2 regions of the Pseudomonas oplopanacis genome follow, and region 1 is predicted to be linked to the other one. Evidence: riboswitches for the same ligand, from Rfam matches in the RefSeq annotation. Region 1 holds a riboswitch; the other holds the start of a gene.
The links. A riboswitch is a leader RNA that binds a small molecule or an ion and turns the genes downstream of it on or off. The one in region 1 is predicted to bind cobalamin.
Positions count from the first base shown of each region.

Region 2: it holds a riboswitch for cobalamin, as region 1 does, so the genes downstream of both, cobO (cob(I)yrinic acid a,c-diamide adenosyltransferase) here and ACWKV5_RS18155 (CbtB domain-containing protein) in region 1, are expected to answer to the same signal.

Region 1 covers NZ_JBSKHV010000008.1:280,541-288,181, reverse strand. The annotation lists gene ACWKV5_RS18180 (fatty acid cis/trans isomerase) at 1-1,494, shown strand, start outside; gene nfuA (Fe-S biogenesis protein NfuA) at 1,619-2,203, shown strand; gene cobM (precorrin-4 C(11)-methyltransferase) at 2,374-3,120, opposite strand; gene ACWKV5_RS18165 (cobalamin biosynthesis protein) at 3,202-3,615, opposite strand; gene ACWKV5_RS18160 (CbtA family protein) at 3,612-4,319, opposite strand; gene ACWKV5_RS18155 (CbtB domain-containing protein) at 4,331-4,522, opposite strand; cobalamin riboswitch at 4,643-4,870, opposite strand; cobalamin riboswitch at 5,048-5,259, shown strand; gene cobW (cobalamin biosynthesis protein CobW) at 5,360-6,433, shown strand; gene cobN (cobaltochelatase subunit CobN) at 6,437-7,641, shown strand, end outside.
Region 2 covers NZ_JBSKHV010000002.1:751,572-759,212, forward strand. The annotation lists gene ACWKV5_RS07855 (C40 family peptidase) at 1-403, shown strand, start outside; gene ACWKV5_RS07860 (C40 family peptidase) at 569-1,105, shown strand; gene ACWKV5_RS07865 (PQQ-dependent sugar dehydrogenase) at 1,121-2,434, opposite strand; gene ACWKV5_RS07870 (hypothetical protein) at 2,502-3,086, opposite strand; cobalamin riboswitch at 3,242-3,474, shown strand; gene cobO (cob(I)yrinic acid a,c-diamide adenosyltransferase) at 3,556-4,167, shown strand; gene ACWKV5_RS07880 (cobyrinic acid a,c-diamide synthase CobB) at 4,178-5,560, shown strand; gene bluB (5,6-dimethylbenzimidazole synthase) at 5,557-6,207, shown strand; gene cbiB (adenosylcobinamide-phosphate synthase CbiB) at 6,204-7,112, shown strand; gene cobD (threonine-phosphate decarboxylase CobD) at 7,105-7,641, shown strand, end outside.

The DNA of each region.
Region 1 (7,641 bases):
AATGATGACCCAGGCACCCAGGTGTATTACCGCTTGTGGCCGGTGCAGGGGGTGATTGTGCAGAAAACCCACATCACCTATCTGCTGAGTGCGGCGAAGATGGCGCGGATCAAAAGCCTGTTCTATAGCGGTAACTGGCAGGTCAACGCCTTGCCGGGCTACGGGCCGGAACGACGGGCCAATCCGTTCGCTACCTTCGAGGCGATCCCGGCGCAGGCGCGCTACCAGTTCATGCTGGATAACGCCGAATACTTTGTGCGCACCTTTATTCGTGGCCCGGTCTGCCGTGGCCAGATTGCCACGGACGTGATCCGCGACAACTTCTGGGCGCTGTTCCAGGCCCCGGAACACGACCTCTATATCATCGACCCGAACTACCGCGGCCAGGCCACGCCGTTGCTGGCCATGCCGGGGCAGAACGATGACGTCGGCAGCGTCTTGAGCCTGTGGCATGACTACCGCGACAAACGTAACGAGTACGAAGCGCTGCGCCGGGACAGCTACGCCGAAGCTCCGGCGCCGAGTTGGTCGACCTTGTGGGCGGGGAATGACAACGCGCTGCTGAGCATCTTCCGCCACTTCGACAGTGCATCGGTGAACAAGGGCCTGATCGGCGATGTGCCGCAAACCATGTGGCTGTTCGACTTCCCGTTGCTGGAGCGCACCTATTACCAACTGGCGGTCAATTTTGATGTGTTCGGCAACGTTTCCCATCAGGCCCAGACCCGCCTGTACTTCGACCTGATCCGTAATGGCGCCGAGCAGAACTTCCTGCGCCTGATGCCGGCCGATTCCCGGGATGGCTACCTCGACGATTGGTACCAGAACAGCGGCAAATTCAAGATGTGGCTGGATTACGAGGCCATCGACGACGACACACCGACGGCGCTGAAGCTTGACGAGAAAGACCCCAAGCGCGACTTCGCCCTGCAGTTGCTGGCCCGTTACGGCGATCTGAATGCCAAACCCGACCCGATCAACCGCTGCAACGGCGCGTATTGCTCGCGACCGAACATCGATCCTGACTTGCAGAATGCCGAACAGGCCCTGAGCAGCCTGACATCGCGGCCGGCGGCCGGCTTGAAGGTCATCGACCAGTTGCCGGAAGCGACGATGTTGCGCATCGAAACGACGAGCGGCAAACGCGAGGTCTACAGCCTGCTGCGCAACCGCGCGCACAGCAACGTGGCGTTCCTGCTGGGTGAGTCGCTGCGCTACCAGCCGGGGCTCGACACGCTGACGATTTTCCCGGGCGTACTCAGCAGTTACCCGAATTTCATGTTCAACATCCCGGCCGACCAAGTGCCGGCCTTCGTTGATGCGATGGAAAACGCCAGGGACACCGACAGCTTTGAGAAAATCGTCGAACGCTGGGGAATTCGTCGCAGTCATCCGCAATTCTGGTTCTATTTCCACGACCTCAGCCGCTACGTCCACGAGACCGACCCGGTGGAAGAGGGCGTGCTGGACATGAATCGCTACGAAAACCTCTGACTCACCGCGATCTCGCTCCCACAGGGGATCAGGGGATCGTCGGAATCTTTCCCGACAAAAATACTAGGACTTTGTGCGGCGCGTTGATTGGCGTAAACTGCGCCCAAGCCTGCGAGGAGTTTCCATGACCGCTATAACCATTACCGACGCCGCCCACGATTACCTGGCTGACCTGCTCTCCAAGCAGAACACCCCGGGTATCGGCATCCGCGTCTTTATCACCCAGCCTGGCACCCAGTACGCCGAAACCTGCATTGCCTACTGCAAGCCGGGCGAAGAAAAACCTGAAGACACGGCGTTGGGGCTCAAAAGCTTCACCGCTTATATCGATCACTTCAGCGAAGCCTTCCTGGACGACGCGGTAGTCGACTACGCCACCGACCGCATGGGCGGTCAGCTGACCATCAAGGCGCCAAACGCCAAAGTACCGATGGTCAACGCCGACAGCCCGGTCAACGAGCGCATCAATTACTACCTGCAAACCGAGATCAACCCGGGGCTGGCGAGCCACGGCGGTCAGGTCAGCCTGATCGATGTGGTCGAAGACGGCATCGCCGTGCTGAAGTTCGGTGGCGGTTGCCAGGGCTGCGGCCAGGCAGACGTGACCCTGAAGGAAGGCATCGAGCGCACGTTGCTTGAGCGTATTCCCGAACTCAAGGGTGTTCGTGACGTGACTGACCACACGCAGAAAGAAAACGCCTACTACTAAGGTGTTCGCTGCGATATGAAAAAACGGCACCCGTGAGTGCCGTTTTTTTATGGGTGAAACTCACTGGCCCTTTCGCGAGCAGGCTCGCTCCCACATTGGTTCAGTGGCGTCCCCGGATTTTGAACACACCCGCATCCCCCTGTGGGAGCGAGCCTGCTCGCGAAGAGGCCCTATTGGCGATAGAGATGCGCATGCCCAGCGCGATACAGCGACGACTCGCTGAATTGATCACTCCCCAACACCCGTCCCACCAGAATCAACGCCGTGCGCCGAAACCCCTTGGCCGCAACCTTTCCGGCAATATCCTCAAGTGTCCCCACCACCCAATCCTGATCGGGCCATGTCGCCCGGTGGATCACCGCAATCGGACAGTCCGCGCCGTAATGCGGCAGCAGCTCAACGAGGATTTTCTCCAGATGATTCACACCCAAATGAATCGCCATGGTCGCCCCATGCTGCGCCAGGCTACCCAATTCTTCGCCTGCAGGCATGGCGGTCTTGTCGGCGTAGCGGGTCAAAATCACGCTCTGTGAAATGTCCGGCAAGGTCAGCTCAGCCCCTAAAAGCGCTGCACACGCCGCCGTCGCCGTCACACCCGGAATGATTTCAAACGCAATGTCGAGTTCACGCAGGTAGCGAATCTGCTCGCCAATCGCGCCATACAGACTCGGATCTCCGGAGTGCACTCGCGCCACGTCCTGGCCGTTGGCGTGGGCGGTTTTGATCAGATCAATGATCTGTTCCAGGTGCAATTCGGCGCTGTTGACCACCTGTTCGGCGCGATGGCCTTCCAGCACGGCTGCCGGCACGAGGGAGCCGGCATAGATGATCACCGGACAGCTGCGAATCAGCCGTTGGCCTTTGACCGTGATCAGTTCCGGGTCGCCGGGACCTGCGCCAATGAAGTAGACGGTCATCGTCGTTTCCTGTGAAAAAAGAGGCTGGGCAACGCTTCAGATGAAGATTGCTCATGATCGAATGCGCGATTATCGGGGATTTTACGCAGCGCCGGCCAATGCCAGGGTCGCTTGCGCATATTTTTGTCGGGGGATCAGCAGTTTTACCGGCGCCTGAGCCAGCTGTTCGGCGAGTGCCAGGGCGGCACTTTCCGCTACGCCATAGCAGCCGGTGCGCTCGAACGCGATGTCGGAACGATGGCTGAGTCTGGCTTGATATCCGGCCAATTGTTCGCTGTTGAAGAACATCAACGGCAGTGCGAGTTGTTCTGCGAGTTCGATCAGGCCAGGTTCGTCGCGCTTCAGGTCAATGCTGGCGAGTGCCTTTATTTGGTGAAGCCCGATTTGATGAGCCTGCAGTGCCTGATCAAACAGTGCCCGCAGCGTGCTGGCGGGGCAGCCACGCTGGCAGCCCAGGCCGACCACTAGCGTCGGCGCTGTGCTCGCATCGGTCATGCGTGGTATTGGCCATCGCTTTTGCGGCGGAACAACCAGGCACTGATCAGGCCCAAGGCCAGCCAGAACGCCACGTTGGTCAACTGCGAAGCGATTTTGAATTGAGCTTCCAGGGCTTGCGGCGCGAGCATCGAATGCACTTCCGGTTGTGGTGCGCCAATCACGTGTGGAACGGCCAGAATCGCCACGCCCAGCACTTTCATCAGCCAATGACGGCTGAACACGATCAGCGCAATACCGACGGCGGTGGAGGCGGCGGTGCCGATCCACCAGATCTGCCGTTGCGCCAGGTCCGCCGCAGCGGTGCCCGGCAGTTCAGGCGGCAGGCCCAAGGTGGGTGCGAGGACAAACGTCGCATAACCGGCCAGACCCCACAGCAGACCTTGAGCGGTGCTGTTGGGGGCACGCAGGGTGTAGAGACCGGCGAGCATCAGGGCGAAACCAACGGCCACCACCAGATTGCCGCCAGTGGTCGACAGCACGCGCTGCCAGCCGTCTTGCGGCTCCCAGGCTTCGGCGTCGTGGGTGTGTGCGGCCATGGCGCCATCGGCGTGTTCATGGGGTTGAACCACCGCCGGCTCGGATTTTTCGTAGGTTTCCGCTTGAAGAATCAGCGGTGCGACCCAGAAGCTTTGCAGCAGGGTCAGCAGCAGGGCGGCCAGCAGCCCGGTGAACCCTGCGGTTTGCGCAATACGCTTGATCATGTCGTCAGCTCTCAATGGCACGGGAACGCGGAGCTGTGACGGGTATCGTGCGCGGCGTTGTGCACCGCTTCGATGTGCGAGAAACCGGCGAAATACACAAGGCTGGCGCCCAGGATCGACGCGCAGATGGCGGCGGTCAGGCGTTGAGTCAGGGTAGAAGTGGTGCTGGTGGTTGTGTGGCCGGTGCTGCTGATGATCGACATGGCGCATCCCTCTGGTCTGTCAGCGGGTGAATAGAGCGCATGGAAAACCCCTGCGAGTCGGGCACGCAGACGTTCAAACAGCGCCCGCCCACCGCGGGTTTGTTGTTCAGTGATCGTAACGGTCACTTTGTGTTGCGGGCCGGTCTCCGGGCTCACGAGGGGCGCTGGCTTTCGCCTTGACCTGCAAGCATCACCTTCCCATGCCGAACTGCTGGCACAGTGGATTTGATGCTTCGCTCGCTTACCGTTGCGGGGGCAGCACCGGACTGACATGGCTTTGAGTAAAGCACATGATTCACCGGTTTCCCGTTTCACCCTGTGAAGGGCACCCGTAACAAAGTGCGTAGGAGAGCATGGCCGGGGGATTCGCGTCAATTGGCAAGGGTTCTCAACTCGAAGCCTTGTTGACTTCATCGCGAGCAGGCTCGCTCCCACATTGGAACGCGGTCACCTGTGGGAGCGAGCCTGCTCGCGAAGGGAGCGCCGCCAATGTCATGTGAACATTGACCCGCCCCAGCCCGATGCGTAGCCTTGCGCTTTCGAGGTTCTTCGGCGATTGCCGAAGCTAAGAAGGGAACGCGGTCAATGCCGCGGCTGCCCCCGCAACTGTGAACGGTTCAGTTTCTGCCATGCCACTGCATGCGCCAGCCATGGCGCGAGCGGGAAGGCGCAAAAACCGCCAGTCAAACGACTGGCCAGCCGTCAGCCAGGAGACCTGCCTCGACACAGATTCTGACTTTCAACCGGGCGGGGTGATCCGGTGGCGAAATCTTCCGCGCAGCGTGTGTTGCAGCGGTCGTCGTCCCGTATGCCCGCCACCTTGCCAAAGGGCATCCGATGAAAACACTGGCCAAACTCCCCGTCACCATCGTTACCGGCTTCCTCGGCTCGGGCAAAACCACCTTGCTGCGGCACATGCTCGACAACGCTCAAGGCCGTCGCATCGCAGTGATCGTCAACGAGTTCGGCGAGCTGGGCATCGACGGCGAAATCCTCAAGCAGTGCTCCATCGGCTGCACCGAAGAAGAAGCCAACGGTCGCGTCTACGAACTGGCCAACGGCTGCCTGTGCTGCACCGTCCAGGAAGAATTCTTCCCGGTGATGCGCGAACTGGTGGCCCGTCGCGGCGACCTCGATCACATCCTCATCGAAACTTCGGGCTTGGCCCTGCCAAAGCCGCTGGTCCAGGCCTTCCAGTGGCCGGAAATCCGCAGCGCCTGCACCGTTGACGCAGTGATCACGGTAGTCGACAGCCCGGCAGTGGCCGCCGGCACCTTCGCCGCGTTCCCGGATCAAGTCGACGCCCAGCGCAAACTCGACCCGAACCTGGACCACGAATCGCCGCTGCACGAGCTGTTTGCCGACCAACTGGCCAGCGCCGACCTGGTGATCCTCAACAAGGCTGACCTGATCAGCCCTGAAGACCTGGCGCGCGTGCGCCTTGAAGTCGCCGAAGAACTGCCGCCTGCGGTGAAAGTCATCGAAGCCAGCAGCGGTCGCGTGCCACTGGACGTGTTGATCGGCCTCGGTGCTGGCTCCGAAGAACACATCGACAGCCGTCACAGCCATCACGATCATCACCATGAAGGTGAAGACGGCCATCACGATGAGCATGACCACGACGCGTTTGACTCGATCTCCATCGAGCTGCCGCAAGCCGACGAAAGCCTGCTCATGGACGCCCTGACGCAACTGGTGGTCAAGCACGGCATCCTGCGCGTCAAAGGTTTCGCCGCGATCCCGAACAAGCCGATGCGTTTGCTGATTCAGGGCGTGGGCACACGTTTTGACAAGCACTTCGACCGTCAGTGGGGCGCCGAGGAAGCGCGCACCACGCGCCTGGTGTTGATCGGCCAGGAACTGGACGCCGTGCAGCTCGAAGCGCAATTGCGCGCCGCGCTCAGCGTTTAAGCCATGCACCTGCTCAGGACCCAGCCCGGCGGTTTCGTGTCGGATGACAACATCGCCGACCTTGGACAAACCCCCGCCGAGCTGGTGATCCTGTGCAGTGGTGATTCCAGCCTGGCGCTGCTCGCCGAAGCCGCGCAGCAACTGCCCGACGACTACCCGAGCGTGCGCCTGGCCAACCCGATGCAGGTGCAGAATCACGCCTCGGTCGATTTGTATGTCGATGAAGTGCTGCGCCACGCCAAGGTGATCCTGATCTCGCTGCACGGCGGTATCGCCTATTGGCGTTATGGCGTCGAGCGGCTGGTGCAATTGTCCGAGCGTGGCGTGCAGCTGATTCTGGTGCCGGGCGATGATCGTCCGGACCCGGAACTCAGCGACCTCAGCACCGTCGAGGCCTGCGACCGTGATCGGCTCTGGCAGTTTTTGCGTCAGGGCGGCATGAGCAATGCCCTGGACTTTTTCCGTTGCCTTGCCACTCGCTGGCTGGGCCGCGATTACGCCTGGGCCGAGCCGCAAGTCCTGCCGCGCACAGCGATTTACCACCCACAAAAAAGCCCCGCCGAACTGAGCGATTGGCAAGCCGACTGGCAAGCTGATCAACCGGTGGCAGCGGTGCTGTTTTACCGCTCGCATTTGCAGGCGGCCAATACCGCTTTCATTGATGTTTTCTGCCAGCGTTTGCAAGCGGCCGGGTTAAACCCTTTGCCGATTGCCGTGGCCAGTTTGAAAGAGCCCGGCTGCCTGACGGTGGTCGAGGATTGGCTGGATGAAGTCGAGGCGGGGGTGATTCTGAACACCACCGGTTTCGCCCAGTCCAGCCCCGAAGCGCCGCATTTGCGACCGTTTCGCCGCAACATTCCGGTGATCCAGGCGATTTGCGCCCAGGACAACGAACCCGGCTGGCGCGCCAGCGAGCAGGGCCTCGGCCCGCGCGACCTGGCCATGCACATCGCGTTGCCGGAGCTGGACGGCCGGATCATCAGCCGCCCGATCAGCTTCAAGGACCTGGCGTGGCGCAGCGAGCGCAGTCAGTCGGACGTGGTGTGTTATCGACCGCAACCGGAACGCATGGACTTCGTCGCTGAGCTGGCGCGACGCTGGATTGATCTGGCGCGGGTGCCGAACCGCGAAAAGCGCATCGCCCTGATTCTTGCCAACTACCCGACCCGTGATGGGCGGATCGGTAATGGTGTCGGCCTCGACACGCC
Region 2 (7,641 bases), on a different contig from region 1:
CATCCTTGAACGTGGCATGTCCCTGATCGGTACCCGTTACCGTTTCGGCGGTACCTCTGAAGCCGGTTTCGATTGCAGCGGCTTCATCGGTTATCTGTTCCGTGAAGAAGCGGGCATGAACTTGCCACGCTCCACTCGCGAAATGATCAACGTGGACGCACCTCTGGTCGCTCGCAGCGCGCTGAAGCCGGGCGACCTGCTGTTCTTCGCCACCAACGGTCGTCGCGGTCGCGTCAGTCACGCCGGGATTTATCTGGGTGACAACCAGTTCATCCACTCCAGCAGCCGCAAAAGCGGTGGTGTCCGGGTCGATAGCCTGGGCGACAGCTACTGGAGCAAGACCTTCATCGAAGCCAAGCGCGCCCTCGCGATGGCCCCGACCGTGGTCACCGCTCGCAAGTAAACTTACAGTTTGTAAGGCGAAGTTAAAGTCTTACTTGAAGTTTGCCGCATAGCCGCTAGAATCCTGATCTATTATTGATGGCAAACCGCCTGCGTCCAACGCAGGCGGTTTTCTTTTCTGTCTTCCCGGCAGAAAAAGCCGCAGCCAGATCAGGATGTTCTGCTTATGACGATGTCGGCCCGCCTCGCACTCATGTTCTTCGCAGCGCTGCTCAGCGCATGCGCCAGCCGCACACCGCCTCCTGCGCCGGTGGTTCGCGCACCCATCGTCTTTGGTTCTTCCCAGGCATTCTCCCCCGAGGCGGAAGAAGTGTTGTTCCGTGCATTGGGGCTCGTGGGCACGCCTTACCGCTGGGGCGGCAATACACCCGACTCGGGGTTCGATTGCAGTGGGCTGATCGGCTACGTCTACCGGGATGCCGCCGGCATTTCCCTGCCGCGTACCACGCGTGAAATGATCAGCATGCAAGCCGCCAATGTGGGCAAGGAAGGTTTGCAAACTGGGGACCTGATTTTCTTCGCCACCAATGGCGGCTCTCAGGTCAGCCATGCCGGGATTTACGTCGGCGAAGGGCGCTTCGTTCATGCACCGGCCACGGGTGGCACGGTGAAGCTCGACAGCCTGTCCAAGGCGTACTGGCAGAAGGCTTACCTGAGCGCCAAGCGCGTTCTGCAGCCCGAGCACCTGGCGCGTAATCCCTAGTCCCACCGCCGGCGGTTATTTTGTGGCAGTCACGCGCCACACCTTGTTCCCCACATCATCCGCCACCAGCAAGCCACCTTGCTGATCGATCACCACGCCCACCGGCCGGCCCATGGCGTCTTCGTCTTTATTGAGGAATCCCGTCAGCACATCCACCGGTTGCCCGGTCGGTTTGCCACCTGCGAACGGCACGAAAATCACTTTGTAGCCACTGTGCGGCTTGCGGTTCCACGAGCCATGCTGGCCGATGAAGGCGCCTTCCTTGAATTGCGCGGGCAAGGTGTTGCCTTCTGCGAACGTCAGGCCCAACGACGCGGTGTGCGGGCCGACCGCGTAGTCCGGCGCGATGGCCTTGGCCACCAGGTCCGGGTTTTGCGGCTCGACGCGAATGTCGACATGTTGGCCGTAGTAGCTGAAGGGCCAGCCGTAGAACGCGCCATCCTTGACCGAAGTGATGTAGTCCGGCACCAGGTCGCTGCCAATCTCGTCGCGCTCGTTGACTGCCGTCCACAGTGCGCCGCTACGAGGCTCCCAGGCCAAACCGTTGGGGTTGCGAATCCCTGAGGCAAATATCCGGTGATTGCCGGTGGCACGGTCCACTTCCCAGATCGCCGCGCGGCCTTCTTCCTTGTCGAGGCCGTTTTCGCCGACGTTGCTGTTCGAGCCCACGGTGACGTACAGCTTGCTGCCGTCCTTGCTGGCGATGACGTTTTTGGTCCAGTGATGATTCAGCGTGCCTCCCGGCAGATCGACCACCTTGATCGGCGGCGACTTGATCGCGGTGTCACCGTTTTCATAGTGGAAACGCAACAAGCGGTCGGTGTCGGCCACGTACAGGTCATTGCCGACCAGCGTCATGCCAAACGGCGAATTGAGGTTTTCCAGGAACACTGTACGAGTTTCGGCGATGCCGTCGTGGTCCTTGTCTCGCAGCAGCGTGATGCGATTCGCACTGGGGACGGTGGCGCCGGCGCGGCCCATGGTTTTCTTCATGACCCAGCCACGAATGCCTTTGCCGTCATCGGGTTTGGGCGGCGCGTTGGTTTCGGCCACCAGCACATCACCGTTAGGCAGCACGTAGAGCCAGCGCGGGTGATCGAGGCTTTCAGCGAAGGCCGCCACTTGAGTGCCGGCGGCAGCGGTGGGTTTCGCGCCGGCCGGCCAGCCGATCGCCGGGGCGATGTTCACCGTCGGGATCAGGGTTTTATTCGGTTCGGGCAGCTTGGGTGACGGGCCGGTGCCGTCGGAGACTTGCAGGCTGGAGGTTTCACCACAGGCGGCGAGCCCTCCGGCGAGCACGATGACGAGAACGAGCGGGGGCTTGCGCATGCTGGTCTTCCCTATGAATGCAGTGTCTTAATTCATAGAGAAGATAAACGCAGCGATGGTTCAATGGTCAGCCGCGAGCTTCCTTGAGCAGCACCGCGATACCGGGGTGATAGTTTCCGGCTTCGTTGCGCAACTTGCGGTAGGCGTAAGGGAAATACCAGGCCACAGCGCAGCAGTGTTCCTTTTGCAGGTCGTCGACCATGTCCTGAAGTTCTTCGGGGGTCGCGCTCTGCTGGGCTTTTTGCGGAGCCACGAACAGGCAGCCGAGTTTCAGGTCGCTGGCGTAGCTGATGCGTTTGGCATCGCTGGTGATGTCCTGCAGTGCCTGGGTCAGATTCAGGCTGTTGACCTTGGGCCAGCGTTGAGTGGCCTGAAAGTAGGCGCGCTCTTCGGCGGTGGCGATAAACAGGTCGGCGCGGGCATTGCGCTCGCCTTCTTCGTTCTGTTTACGCGTCGTGGTGTTTTGCAGCGTGACCATTTCCGCCATCCACGCAGCGGCATTGAGCAGGCCAAGGTTGGCCTTTTCGTCATGCCAGTAAGGCGCTTCGTTATCGCCGCGAACCGAGTTGTAGCGGTCGATACAGTCAAACCAGCGTTCCAGCACCGGTCGCAGGAATTCCAGCTTCGGATTGCTGATAATCATGCCTTGCATGTTGCTCACCCTTGTAATTGTGTTGTTGGGTTTGTGGCTCTTTGATATCACTGCTGACAGTGTGGCGCAAGATTGGCGTCAGTAAATGGATCGGCGGCAGTATATCGCTCGCCGGAGCTTTGTCTTCATTTGACGCTCCACCCCCAACCCTCTAACCTTCGCGGCTTGTTTCAGGTGCTCTGTGGCCGTGGCCGACAGAGTGAAACAGGGAAGCCGGTGAGTGACTATCGTCAAGCGACGAAACGTCACGATCCCGGCGCTGCCCCCGCAACGGTAAATGAGTGAAGACTGCGCCTTGAGCCACTGTGTCGAAGCCGACATGGGAAGGCGCGCAGTCAGGTGAAAGCCGCTCATGAGCCCGGAGACCGGCCTGATTCATCCAGCGGCATCACGGTGGGCGATGCCAGGCTTCTTGCCGTCTATTCTTGTGCCTGCCCGCCGTTATCCAGCCTCAACGGAGAGCTCCCCCATGACCGATACCCCAGATCGTGACGAACGCCATTTGGCGCGCATGCAGCGCAAAAAAGCCGTGATCGACGAACGCATTGCCAATTCCCCGAACGAGTGCGGCTTGTTGCTGGTGCTGACCGGCAACGGCAAAGGCAAAAGCAGTTCGGCGTTCGGCATGCTCGCCCGCTCCATGGGCCACGGCATGCAGTGCGGTGTGGTGCAATTCATCAAGGGCCGCAACAGCACCGGCGAAGAACTGTTCTTCCGCCGCTTCCCGGAACAAGTGCGTTTCCATGTCATGGGAGAGGGATTCACCTGGGAAACCCAGGACCGCCAGCGTGACATCGCCGCCGCCGAAGCCGCCTGGGCGGTGTCCCGCGAATTGCTCAACGATCCGTCGATTGGCCTGGTGGTGCTGGATGAGCTGAACATAGCCCTCAAGCACGGCTACCTCGACCTCGATCAGGTGCTCAGTGATTTGCAGGCACGTCCGCCGATGCAACATGTGGTGGTGACCGGTCGCGGCGCCAAGCCGGAAATGATCGAACTCGCCGACACCGTCACCGAAATGGGCGTGATCAAGCACGCGTTCCAGGCCGGGATCAAAGCGCAAAAAGGCGTCGAGCTGTGAATACTACTTTATGAAAAACAGTCGTCACTGCCCGGCGGTACTGATTGCCGCGCCGGCCTCCGGTCAGGGCAAGACCACCGTCACTGCTGCGCTGGCCCGTTTGCATCGCAATCAGGGGCGCAAGGTGCGCGTATTCAAATGCGGCCCGGACTTTCTCGACCCGATGATTCTCGAGCGCGCCAGCGGTGCGCCGGTGTATCAACTGGACATGTGGATGGTCGGCGAGCAGGAAAGTCGTCGACTGTTGTGGGAAGCCGCCGCTGAAGCCGACTTGATCCTCATCGAAGGCGTCATGGGCTTGTTCGACGGCACGCCTTCCAGCGCTGACCTGGCGCGGCACTTTGGTGTGCCGGTGCTCGCGGTGATCGATGGCACCGCCATGGCCCAGACCTTTGGTGCATTGGCGTTGGGGCTGGCGAAGTATCAGCCGGACTTGCCGTTTGCCGGCGTATTGGCCAACCGCGTCGGCACGTTACGTCATGCGCAACTGCTCGAAGGCAGCCTCACCGAAGGTTTGCGTTGGTACGGCGCGTTGTCGCGGGAAACCGGGATCGAATTGCCGAGCCGGCATCTGGGCCTGGTGCAGGCCAGTGAGCTGAACGATCTCGATCTGCGTCTTGATGCGGCGGCCGATGCGTTGGCCAGCAGTTGCGAAGTCGCGCTGCCGCCAGCAGTTGAATTTGCCGCCCCTGATGTGATCCCTGCCGAGCCGTTGCTCGCGGGCGTGCGAATTGCCGTGGCCCGTGATGAAGCGTTCGCGTTCACCTACGGCGCGAGCCTGGATTTGCTGCGAGCCATGGGCGCCGAGTTGCGGTTTTTCTCGCCGATCCGTGACAGCCAATTACCAGAGGCAGACAGCTTGTATCTGCCGGGTGGTTATCCGGAATTGCACCATGTTGCACTGTCGCAGAACACCACGATGCTCGACGCGATTCGTGCGCATCATACGGCCGGTAAACCGCTGTTGGCCGAGTGTGGCGGCATGTTGTATTTGCTCGACTCGCTGACCGATGTCGACGGCACTCGCGCCGAACTGGTGGGCTTGCTGAAGGGCGATGCGGTGATGCAAAAGCGTCTGGCCGCGTTGGCGTTGCAAGCGGTGGAATTGCCGGAAGGTTCGTTGCGCGGGCACACGTATCACCATTCGCTGACCAGCACCGAGCTTGAACCGATTGCGCGTGGCCTGAGCCCGAATGGTGGGCGGGGAGCGGAGGCGGTTTATCGTGAGGGGCGGATGACGGCTTCTTATGTGCACTTTTATTTTCCGTCAAACCCTTCAGCGGTAGCCGCATTGTTTGCGCCTGACCTTGAGATCGCCATCGCGAGCAGGCTCACTCCTACAATGGATCACCTGAACCCTGTGGGAGCGAGCCTGCTCGCGAAGAGGCCATGACTGACAACGCATTCAGTCAGGTCGAACGCGCAGCGGTCTACCGCGCCATCGGCGAACGCCGTGACATGCGTCACTTCAGCGGCGGCACGGTCGAGCCCGAGTTGTTGCGACGCCTGCTCGAAGCCGCACACCAGGCGCCCAGCGTCGGTCTGATGCAGCCCTGGCGTTTCATCCGCATCAGCGACCGGGTCCTGCGCGGCAAGATCCAGTCGCTGGTGGAAGAAGAACGCATCCGCACCGCCGAAGCCCTCGGCGAGCGCACCGACGAATTCATGAAGCTCAAGGTCGAAGGCATCAGTGACTGTGCCGAAGTGCTGGTCGCCGCGCTGATGGATGATCGCGAGCGTCACATCTTCGGCCGTCGCACCTTGCCGGAAATGGACATGGCCTCGTTGTCCTGCGCGATTCAAAATCTGTGGCTGGCCTCCCGCGCCGAAGGCCTGGGCATGGGCTGGGTGTCGCTGTTCGAGCCGCAAGCGCTGGCGGACCTGCTGGGATTGCCGGCCGGGGCCAAGCCGTTGGCGGTTCTTTGTCTGGGGCCGGTCAAGGAATTCTATCCGGCGCCGATGCTGGTACTCGAAGGCTGGGCGCAAGCGCGTCCGCTCAGTGAGTTGCTGTACGAAAATTATTGGGGAGTGAGTCAATGAGTGTGGCGTTATTGAGTGTCGCCGCAGTGGCGCTGGACGCGCTGCTGGGTGAACCCAAACGCTGGCATCCGCTGGTGGCGTTCGGTCGTTTTGCCGAGCGCATCGAGCAACGTTTCAATGGGGAAGGTCGCGGCTGGCGCAGCCATGGCGTCACCGCGTGGGTGATGGCGGTCGTGCCGCTGACGTTGCTCGCCACAGCGTTGTCCTGGGCGCCTTATGTCGGTTGGGTCGTCGAGATTCTTGCGCTGTATTGCGCCCTCGGCATGCGCAGCCTCGGCGAACACATCGAGCCGGTGGCCAAGGCGCTGCGTAGCGATGATCTGGACGAAGCGCGTAAGCGTGTCGGTTATCTGGTCAGCCGCCAGACCAGCGAACTGGACGAGACCGAAGTCGCCCGTGCGGCCACCGAATCGGTGCTGGAGAATGGCAGCGATGCCGTGTTCGCCGCGCTGTTCTGGTTTGCCGTGGCCGGTGCGCCTGGGGTGGTTCTCTACCGATTGAGCAACACGTTGGATGCGATGTGGGGTTATCGCAATGAGCGCTTCGAACGCTTCGGCTGGGCCGCGGCGAAAATCGACGATGTCCTCAATTACATTCCTGCCCGCCTGGTGGCATTGACCTACGCGCTGCTGGGCAAAACCCGGCTGGCGTTGAAATGCTGGCGTACTCAAGGCCCGACCTGGGACAGCCCGAATGCCGGCCCGGTGATGGCGGCGGGCGCCGGTGCATTGGGCGTCGAGTTGGGCGGGGCGGCGATTTATCACGGCGAACTGCATCAACGTCCGCAACTGGGCGAAGGTGTGCCGGCGGATGCCGACTCCATTGATCGCGGCTGGCAATTGGTCCAGCGCGGGGTATGGTTATGGTTGCTGATTCTCTGCGTGGGGGCTGAATTCTATGCTTGAGCACGGTGGCCGGTTGCGCAAGGCGGCGCTCGAATACGGCATCGCAGAAGGTGATTGGCTCGACCTGTCCAGCGGCCTGGCGCCCTGGCCATTTCCGGTCCCGGACATCCCGCTGCGCGCCTGGGCACGCTTGCCGGAAACCGACGACGGCCTGGAGCAGGCGGCCTGCGACTATTACAGCGCGGCGCAAGTGCTGCCGGTGGCCGGTTCGCAGATGGCTATCCAGTTGCTGCCGCGATTGCGCCGTGCCGGCAAGGTCGGCGTGTTGTCGCCGTGTTATGCCGAGCACGCCGAAGCCTGGCGGCGCTGCGGCTACATCGTGCGTGAAGTGCTGGAGCAGGAAGTCGACTTCTTTATCGACAGCCTCGACGTGCTGGTGGTGGTCAACCCGAACAACCCGACCGGCCTGAGCCTGACCCCGAGTCGCCTGCTCGACTGGCACACCCGCCTGGCCTCGCGCGGTGGCTGGCTGGTGGTGGACGAGGCGTTCATGGACAACACGCCGCAGTTGAGTGTGGCGCCGTTTACC